One region of the Peptacetobacter sp. AB845 genome, then DNA from elsewhere that is predicted to be linked to it. Evidence: a T-box and tRNA genes for the amino acid it is inferred to sense, from the RefSeq annotation. Region 1 holds a T-box; the other holds one or more tRNA genes.

The links. A T-box is a leader RNA that pairs with one kind of tRNA and senses whether it is charged. The one in region 1 lies ahead of thrS (threonine--tRNA ligase), so its partner is inferred to be a tRNA-Thr.
Region 2: it has a tRNA-Thr gene. The T-box ahead of thrS (threonine--tRNA ligase) is inferred to sense a tRNA for this amino acid. The anticodon was not compared.

What each region holds. Positions count from the first base shown of each region.
Region 1 covers NZ_CP180001.1:2,503,667-2,508,636, reverse strand. The annotation lists gene ACK2WO_RS11770 (glycosyltransferase family 4 protein) at 1-668, shown strand, start outside; gene ACK2WO_RS11765 (protein-ADP-ribose hydrolase) at 769-1,623, shown strand; gene ACK2WO_RS11760 (DUF6873 family GME fold protein) at 1,804-2,562, shown strand; gene ACK2WO_RS11755 (DUF445 domain-containing protein) at 2,707-3,309, shown strand; T-box leader at 3,379-3,600, shown strand; gene thrS (threonine--tRNA ligase) at 3,696-4,970, shown strand, end outside.
Region 2 covers NZ_CP180001.1:497,962-502,931, reverse strand. The annotation lists gene ACK2WO_RS02570 (DnaD domain protein) at 1-323, shown strand, start outside; gene ACK2WO_RS02565 (ATP-binding protein) at 351-1,337, shown strand; gene ACK2WO_RS02560 (metal-dependent hydrolase) at 1,444-2,121, opposite strand; tRNA gene ACK2WO_RS02555 (tRNA-Thr) at 2,321-2,396, opposite strand; tRNA gene ACK2WO_RS02550 (tRNA-Val) at 2,411-2,486, opposite strand; tRNA gene ACK2WO_RS02545 (tRNA-Glu) at 2,513-2,587, opposite strand; tRNA gene ACK2WO_RS02540 (tRNA-Lys) at 2,594-2,669, opposite strand; gene dnaB (replicative DNA helicase) at 2,929-4,257, opposite strand; gene rplI (50S ribosomal protein L9) at 4,272-4,724, opposite strand; gene ACK2WO_RS02525 (DHH family phosphoesterase) at 4,725-4,970, opposite strand, start outside.

The DNA.
Region 1 (4,970 bases):
AGGACAAGGTAAAGGTAATTGGAAGTGGATATAACGATAAAATATTTAAGGATAAAAATTACAACATAGAAAAAGATTATATAGAATTAGTATTTGCAGGAAAAATATGCAAATCAAAAGGACTTATACCATTTATAGATTGTTTAGATAGACTAGATTATAATGATGATTTTATCAAAGTTAGACTTGCGGGTACAGGAAGCGATAAAGAATCTTATGATGAAATTGTAGAAAAGGCAAATAATAGTAGATTTGATATAAAATTCCTTGGAAAATTAAATCAAAATGATTTAAGTGAGGAATTCAACAAAGCAGATATATTTGTTTTACCTTCATTCTATGAAGGACTACCTGTTGTTGTATTGGAAGCTATGGCATGCGGTACAGATGTAGTAGTAACTGATATACCGGGGGTTAAAGAGTGGATTGGAGAAAAAATAAATACATCTGGAAAAATAAAATACGTTGAACTTCCAAAAATGAAAGCTGTAGGTGTTCCTGCAGACGATGCAATAGAGCCATTTGAGGAAAGATTATCTGAAGCTTTAGATCAGATGATAAAAGAAAATTTAGATACTACAAATCACAAAAGGTTTATAGATATGTCAGAAAAAACTTGGGATGGACTTGCAAAAAGAATGGAAGAAATGATAATAAAAACAAATTAGTATAACGTTTACAAATAAAATTTTAAGTTTGACCAATATGTGTTACAATTAAGTTAAATAAAAAAGAAAACTGACTTAAAACAGATTGGAGTGATGAGTTATGAAATGGAAAGACTATGCTGAGGATATAAAACTGTTTGAAGAATTAGATAAAACAGTTAAGCCACTTACAGAGGAGCAGAAAAATAAGAATATAAAAACTTTAACTACTTATTTTGCATCTGATGTACCAGCAAAAGTGTATAGCTCAAAAGTTGAATTAGAACCTATAGAAAAATTAAAAGCATTATTAGCTGCTTATCCGGTTAAAAAAATTACTCCGGAAATACTAGCTATGCTTGAAAATATTCTTCTTATAGAAAATGATATAGAAAATGCAGTTGATGCAAATTCAATAGAAGAAAAAGAAGATAGAATAGCCGTTTGGAAAGGCGATATAACAAAAATAAAGGCTGATGCAATTGTAAATGATGCAAACAGTTCATTATTAGGAAATAGACAACCATTCCATAAAGGAGTAGATAGTAAAATTCATGCAGCAGCAGGGCCAAGACTTAGAGAAGACTGCAATACAATAATAGAAAAACAAGGACATATCGAATACGCGGGAGATGCTAAGATAACAAGAGCATACTGCCTACCTTCAAAATATGTTGTTCATACTGTAGGACCTGTTGTTTTAGGTGGAAACCCTAGTAAAGAGCATGAAAAACAGTTACTTCACTGTTATAAATCAGTTTTAAATACTGTAAAAGATATAGAAGATATAAAAACAATAGTATTCTGTGGTGTATCTACAGGATCTTCAGGTTATCCAAAAAAAGAAGCAGCACAACTTGCTGTAGATAGAGTTAGAATTTGGTTAAAAGAAAATCCTGAAAAAGACATAAAAGTTATATTTAATGTATATGACGATGAAGAAATGGAAAAATACTTAAAAGCTTTAGAAAGATAGTTTTCTTAAATTTTAAAAGTTATATCAAAGTGATATTATTTAAAGTTTTAGGATGCTAACTTTAAAGCCTTGTGATATTAACTTAAAATAATATTAAATAAAAACTAAAATATAATAGAATTAGATTAAACTTAGGGCAGTATGATTTTCGTACTGCCTTTTATTTTGAGGTGGTATATTATGAAATTTGTAGAAAGTCCATTTTGTTTTAATGGAAAATTAAAGACTTGCATAGTAGATGGAAGAATTACAGATGAATTAGAAAAAAATTTGTTAGATAGAGATATTAGAATAATGAAAACTCCAAAATGTGAAGATGTGTACAAAGCGATATCTCATCATCCAGATATACAATTTTTCAATTGTGGAAGGGGAAAAATAATAGTTTGTCCAAATCTTTATGAGGAGTATGTTGATATTTTAAGTGATTTTAATATAGATATTATAAAAGGTGAAAAAATTATTAGTAAAAAATATCCAAATGATATAGCGTATAATGTCTGTGTTGTAGGAAAATATGCAATACATAATTTCAATTATACTGATGAGGTAGTTTTAAAAGAGATTGATGATTGTGGGTATGAAAAAATAAATATAAAACAGGGGTATGCAAAGTGCTCTATATGTGTTGTTGACGATAAATCTATAATAACTTCGGATAGGGGAATTTTTGAGGAAATAAATAATAGTAGTGCGGATATAGATTGTCTACTTATACAAGAAGGAAATATAGATTTGTTTGACATGAATTATGGATTTATAGGGGGATGTAGTGGATTATTGTCTAAAAATGAGATAGGATTCTTAGGGGATATAGAAAAGCATCCTAATTTTGAAGAGATTAGAGATTTTTTAGCTAAAAGAGGAAAAAAAGTTGTATCTTTATCAAATAAAAAACTTATAGATTTGGGTTCAATAATTCCTATTTTGTTAGAATAGTAGATTTAAAATAAAATATAGATTAAAATAATTAAAGTGTTGAATAAAATAAACATAAAGGTATATAATTATATTCTGATATATATGTAGGAAATATTTATAGAAATTTAAATAAAAAATTTTAAAGAGGAAAGGAAGTCAGTTATGCATATCTTTTTAAGAATATTATTTATGGCGATTATAGGGGGAGTTATAGGGTATATTACAAACGTTGTTGCAATAAAAATGCTGTTTAAACCTTATGAGCCGATAAAAATACCACTTACTAACATAGAGATAATGGGGCTTATTCCAAAAAGAAGAGCTGAAATAGCAAAAAATGTAGCAGAAACAGTTAAAAGAGAATTACTTAGCGAAGATGATATATTCAATGGAATAATAAAGGATGAAGATAAAGAAGAAATAGCAAGTTATATAAATTCTAAAATAGGGAATATAATATCAGAAAAGGCGATATTTTTACCATCATCTTTAGTATCAAAAATCAACGGATATATATCAGATATAGTTGATAAAGAGGTTGGAAATGCGATAGATGAGCTTGGTAGTACTTTTGTAGAAAAGGCAAAAAATAGAGTAGATATAGAAAAAATTATAGAAGATAGAATAAATGAATTCGATATAGAATATATAGAAGAAATGACTGTTAGAATAGCTAAAAAAGAGTTAAAACATATAGAAGTTTTAGGTCTAATATTAGGATTTTTAATAGGTATAGTTCAGGGATTAATAACACTGATTATATAATATTTCAGAAAATTAAAAGCTTTATATTGAAATATGCAAAATGATGTGGTAGAATGAAATCAGAATTTTATATTAGCGATGAAAAGACCGAGTAGGATAAAGGTCGTCTTACAGAGAATTTGGGCCACCGGCTGAGAGCCTAAAAGAAATGAGTTATCTGAAAACTAGCTTGGAGCTGGATTTAGTAGCGAAAGTGAAAGTATCCGGGTGATTACCTTATAATCTTCAAGAGGGTGTTTTATATTTATAAATACCAACTTGGGTGGAACCGCGAGTATACTCGTCCCAGTTTTATGGGACGAGTTTTTTTATTTTCTATAAATTGCAAAATATAAAATCAATAAGTAAATTATTATTAATTAATATAAAGGGGAGGACAAAAGGAAATGATAAAAGTATCTTTAAAAAACGATGTAAGAGAATTTGAATCTGGCGTATCAGTTTTAGACGTTGCTAAATCAATAAGCGAAGGTCTTGCAAGAAGTATAGTTGCAGCTGAAGTAGACGGGGAAGTAGTTGGATTAGATACAGTATTAGACAAAGACTGTGCAGTTAATCTTTTAAAATTTGAAGATAAAGAAGGTAGAGAAGTATTTAGACATACTTCATCTCATATACTAGCTCAGGCTATAAAAAGATTATATCCAGAAGCTAAATTAGCTATAGGACCTGCTATAGATAATGGATTCTACTATGATATAGACTTAGAACATAGTTTAGTTCCAGAAGATCTTGAAGCTTTAGAAAAAGAAATGAAAAAAATAGCTAAAGAAGATTTAAAAATAGAAAGATTTGAACTTCCAAGAGAAGAAGCTATAAAATTAATGCAGGAAAAAGGTGAAGACTACAAAGTAGAATTAATAGAAGATTTACCTGAAGATGCAGTAATATCATTCTACAAACAGGGTGATTTCACAGATTTATGTGCTGGACCACACCTTCTTTCAACTAAGAAAGTAAAAGCAGTTAAACTTACAAGTGTAGCTGGTGCTTATTGGCGTGGAGACGAAAATAGAAAAATGCTTCAGAGAATATACGGTGTATCTTTCGAAAAAAATAAAGATCTTGAAGAACATTTACATATGTTAGAAGAAGCTAAGAAAAGAGACCACAGAAAATTAGGTAAAGAATTAGGATTATTCATGATACCTGAAGAAGGACCTGGATTCCCTCTAATGTTACCAAAAGGTATGGCTCTTAAAAATTCTTTATTAGAATACTGGAGAGAAGTACATAGAGCAGCTGAATACGTTGAAATAGAAACTCCAATAATATTAAATAGAAAATTATGGGAAACTTCAGGACATTGGTATCACTACAAAGAAAATATGTATACTGTAAAAATAGATGAAGAAGATTTCGCTATAAAACCAATGAACTGTCCAGGAGGAATGTTATACTACAAGAGCGAAATGCACTCTTACAGAGATTTCCCAATGAGAGTTGCTGAACTTGGTAGAGTTCATAGACACGAATTATCTGGAGCACTTCACGGATTAATGAGAGTTAGAGCATTCACTCAGGATGACGCTCATATATTCATGTTACCAGAACAGATAAGAGATGAAATAAAAGGTGTAATATCTTTAATAGATGGTATATATAAAACATTTGGATTTGAATATCACTTAGAATTATCTACTAGACCAGAAGATTCTATG
Region 2 (4,970 bases), 540 kb from region 1:
AAGCTTGTTCAAAATGTAAAAATATATCCACTCCTTCAATATCTTATGTCAACGGAATAGTCAAGAATTGGGCTAATGAGGAAATACATACTCTTGCTGAGCTTAAAGCTGTTGAGGAGTTTAAACGGAAGGAAAAAGAAAAAGAACTAGAAAAACAAAAAGAGCAAAATGCTAAAAAATCGACTTATTCATATAACAGAAATATTTCTAAATCTCCTGTAAACCATAATAAATTTAAAAACTTTGAGGAAACAATTACAAAATATACTCCTGAACAACTTGAAGAAAAAATTAGAAAGAGTCAAGAAAAGAAATTTAAGTAACTTTATCTTTAGAAAGGATGAAATTATATGAAAGAGGAAAAAATTAGAGATATTCTCCTTAAATATCAACGAAGAAGAGATGATAATGAAGAAAAATTAGAAAAAAGGAAACGCTCTATTTATGAATCTCTTCCTGAAATAAAGAAAATAGACGATGAAATTGCAATGTCTGGTCTTAGACTTACAAAAGCTGTTTTAAAGGACACTAAGGCTAGAGAGGAAATTGTCTATGAATGTAAGCGTGAAATGGAAGAACTTGTTAATAGAAAAAAACAAATTTTAGCTGAAAATAGAATCCCAGAAAACTACCTTGAAATGCAGTACAACTGTCCTAAATGCAAAGATACAGGTTTCTTAAGTGGTGGTAAAAAGTGTACGTGCCTTAAACAAGCAATTATCAATGAAGCATATAAAATGTCAAATTTAAGTAGGGTTTTAGAAAAAGAGAACTTTGATAATTTTGATATAAATATATTCTCTGATGAAATTATAAAAGAAAAGAATATATCTCCAAAGCAAAATATTCTTAAAATTTTATCTGTGTGTGATTCTTTTGTAAATGAATTTGCAGAGGACAATAATGTAAATTTATTTTTCTATGGTGGAACAGGTTTAGGAAAAACTTACATGTGTAACTGCATAGCAAAAGCTTTGCTAGATCAAGGTTACAGCGTTATTTATCAGACCGCATTTAGAATACTTGAGATTTTAGAGAATTATAAATTTAGAAAAGATGAAGATTCTAGAATAAACGATGAAAATTATAAAAATCTTTTTGATTGCGATTTACTTATTATAGACGACTTAGGAACTGAGCTAAACAACTCGTTTACAAGTGGAGAAATTTTTAATATAGTAAATACTAGACTAATCTCTGGCAAAAAGACTATTATATCAACTAATCTAAGTCCTATGAAAACTGCGGAATTATATTCTCAGAGAACTTTTTCCAGAATCGTTGGAAACTTTAAGTTATTAGAGTTTCTTGGAAATGATTTACGTTGGGAATTTTAGAGAGAATAGGTTCTAATCGTTCTGGTTATTGGAAAATAAAAATATAAACAATAAAAAGTGCTGCGTAAGTATTTATACGACAGCACTTTATTTTATCATACAACTTTTATAAGTCTACCTCATCTCCAGGATTTAGTATAACTACCTCTGCATACTCTGCTCTCTTTTTAAATTTCTTAGGGTCTGCTTTTATTAAATCAAAAGTATCATAATGCATTGGTACTACTCTATCTGGCTTAATAAATTCACAAGCTCTTGCTGCGTCTTTTATATCCATTGTAAAGTTTCCACCTATTGGAAGAAATGCCAAGTCTATATTCTCATCTTCAAGAAGTTTCATATCCATTGTAAGACCTGTATCTCCAGCATGGTATAATTTCTTGCCATCAATTTCTATTAGAAATCCACAAGGGTTTCCTCCATAAAGCATATCATCTCCGTCTTCTATTCCTGAGCCATGAAGAGCTGGAGTCATTTTTACACTTACAAAATCAAAATTAAATTTTCCTCCTATATGCATAGAATGTACTTCTAAGCCCTTTTTAGTTAGGTAATGAGCTATTTCATGGTTAGCAATTACTGTAGCATCACATTTTTTAGCAAGCTCGATACAATCTCCCATATGATCTGAGTGTCCATGTGTTATAAATATATGAGTCAAATCGTTTAATTCATCAACTTTGATTGGACATAGTTCATTTCCTGTAATAAATGGATCTATAATAGCTTTAAATCCATATTTTTCTATTAATACTACTGAATGACCTAAAAATGTAACTTTCATAATTTATCCTCCAATAATTAATATTTTTTTCATTATATCACAAAAAAGAAGGACATCGCATAAATACATATGCAATATCCTTCATTTGTAATGATTATAATTTTGAGTAGTACTCTACCACTAATTCTTTAAAATATCTTTTCTTCGTAAAAAAGGGTAAAAAAAAATCCGGCCTAAATATCCAGATTTAAAGTATATATGGAGCTGGTGATAGGACTCGAACCTACAACCTGCTGATTACAAGTCAGCTGCTCTACCAATTGAGCCACACCAGCGTGTTCAGTTTTAATGGTGGGGTTAACAGGGCTCGAACCTGTGACCCCCTGCTTGTAAGGCAGATGCTCTCCCAGCTGAGCTATAACCCCACACTAAAAAATATTAATAAAAAAGATGGTGACCCGTAGGGGAATCGAACCCCTGTTACCACCGTGAAAGGGTGGTGTCTTAACCGCTTGACCAACGGGCCATGAAGTGGTGATCTATCCGCGATTCGAACGCGGGACACCTTGATTAAAAGTCAAGTGCTCTACCGACTGAGCTAATAGACCACATCCTGTATTTTTGAAGGTTTTTAATGTGTTCCCTCAACCACAAGTAATATTATATCTATAATATGCCTTCTCGTCAACACTTTTTTTTATTTTTTTTGCATAAATTTATTCAAAAAAGTTATCAACATTTATCAACAATTCACTTGTGGATATTGTTGATATCCTATTTGTTTATTTTTCAACATTTTATCTTTTAAACATAAAAATATCCACAGAAACCAAGGCTTACGAACCTATATTCTGTGGATATAAAACTTTATAAATCTTTTACTTTATCACCAAAACGCTGTATAGAACCCATCCAAACTAGCTCAACTGAGCCAGTTTCTCCGTGTCTATTTTTAGCAATTATTATTTCTGCTAGGTCTTTTTTCTCTGAATCTGAATGATAATATTCATCTCTATAAAGGAACATTACTATATCGGCATCCTGTTCTATAGCTCCAGATTCTCTTAAATCTGAAAGAACTGGTCTGTGGTCTGCTCTCTGCTCTGGTGCTCTTGATAACTGAGATAGTGCAACAACTGGGCAATCCAATTCCTTAGCTAGTATTTTAAGAGATCTAGATATTTTAGATATCTCCTGTTGTCTACTTTCATTCTTAGAATCACTTTCCATAAGCTGAAGGTAGTCTATCATAACTAAATCCAATCCCTGTTCCATTTTCAACTTTCTGCATTTAGATCTAAGCTCATTTATTTTTATACCAGGAGTATCATCTATAAATATTTTTGCGTCTGACATAACTGCCATAGCACTTATTATCCTAGGCCAGTCTGCATCATTTAATGTACCTGTTTTCATTTTCTTAAGCTCTACATTTGATTGAGCTGCTATCATTCTTTGAGCAAGCTGCTCCTTAGACATTTCCAAACTGAATACTGCAACCGAAGCATTTCCTTTTATTGCTGCATTTTGTACTAAATTAAGTGCAAATGCGGTTTTACCCATAGCAGGTCTTGCAGCAACTAGTATTAAGTCTGTTCTCTGTAGTCCATTTATTTTTTTATTTAAATCCTTAAATCCTGTCGTTACTCCTGTTACATCGCTTTTGTTAGAGTATATAGACTCTATCATATCGTACGTATCCATAAGTACTTGATTTATAGGTTTAAAATCATCGCTTGTTCTTTCCTGAGAAATATCGAATATCTTTTTTTCAGCAAAATCTAGTACATCCTCAGCATTTTCTCCACTTCCATACCCTAAATTTATTATGTCGTTGGAAGCTTTAATAAGCTGTCTAAGTACTGATTTTTCTTTTACTATTTCTGCATAATATTTTACATTCGATGTAGTAGGAACTATTGTAGATAAGCTTGTTAAATATGTTACTCCACCTATATCATCTAGGTAACCTCTTTTTCTAAGCTCATCCGTCAATGTTACCATATCTATAGGTTCATTCTTGTTGTTCAGAGCCATCATACTCTCATATATAATTCTATGTGCATCTTTATAGAAATCTGTTGGAGTTATTGTCTCTGCTACTGTGATTATAGCGTCTTTATCAAGCAGGATTGAACCTAGAATAGACTGCTCTGATTCGACACTATGAGGTGGTATTCTGGTTATATCTGCCATTTTTCTACCCTATCTTATTTATTTTTTTCTTTAACATCTACTCTTATGTTAGTAGTTACTTTTGGATGTATTTTTATTTCTACTCTTCTTGATCCTAAAACTCTTATTGGTTCATCAAGATTTATTTTTCTTTTATCTATAGTTATACCTTTCTGTTTTTTAAGCTGTTCTGCTATTTCTTTAGAAGTTATTGAACCGAATAATCTTCCGCCATCTCCAGCTTTAGTGTATATTTCTATGTTTATTTCTTCCATCTGTTTTCCAAGAAGTACTGCTTCATCATATTCTTTCTGAGCGTGGAATTCCTGTGATTTCTGTTTTTCTTTTAATTCTTTTATATTTCCTGCATCTGCCTGTACAGCCATTTTTTTAGGGAATAAGAAGTTTCTTGCATAACCATCACTAACTTCTTTCATTTCTCCTTTTTTACCTGTACCTTTTACATCTTTTAATAATATTACTTTCATCTATTTATCCTCCTCTAAGAATTCTTCTATTATTTCATGTACCATATTATATGCTTTTTTAAGAGATACATTTTTAAGCTGTGCTCCGGCTATATCTATATGTCCGCCACCGCCTAATTTTTCCATCATTACATGTACATTTATATCTCCTAAAGATCTAGCACTAATAAATACTTTTCCATCTTTCTGACCTAGTACAAATGAAGCCTCTACCTGTCTGATATTTAAAAGCTCATCAGCTGCTTT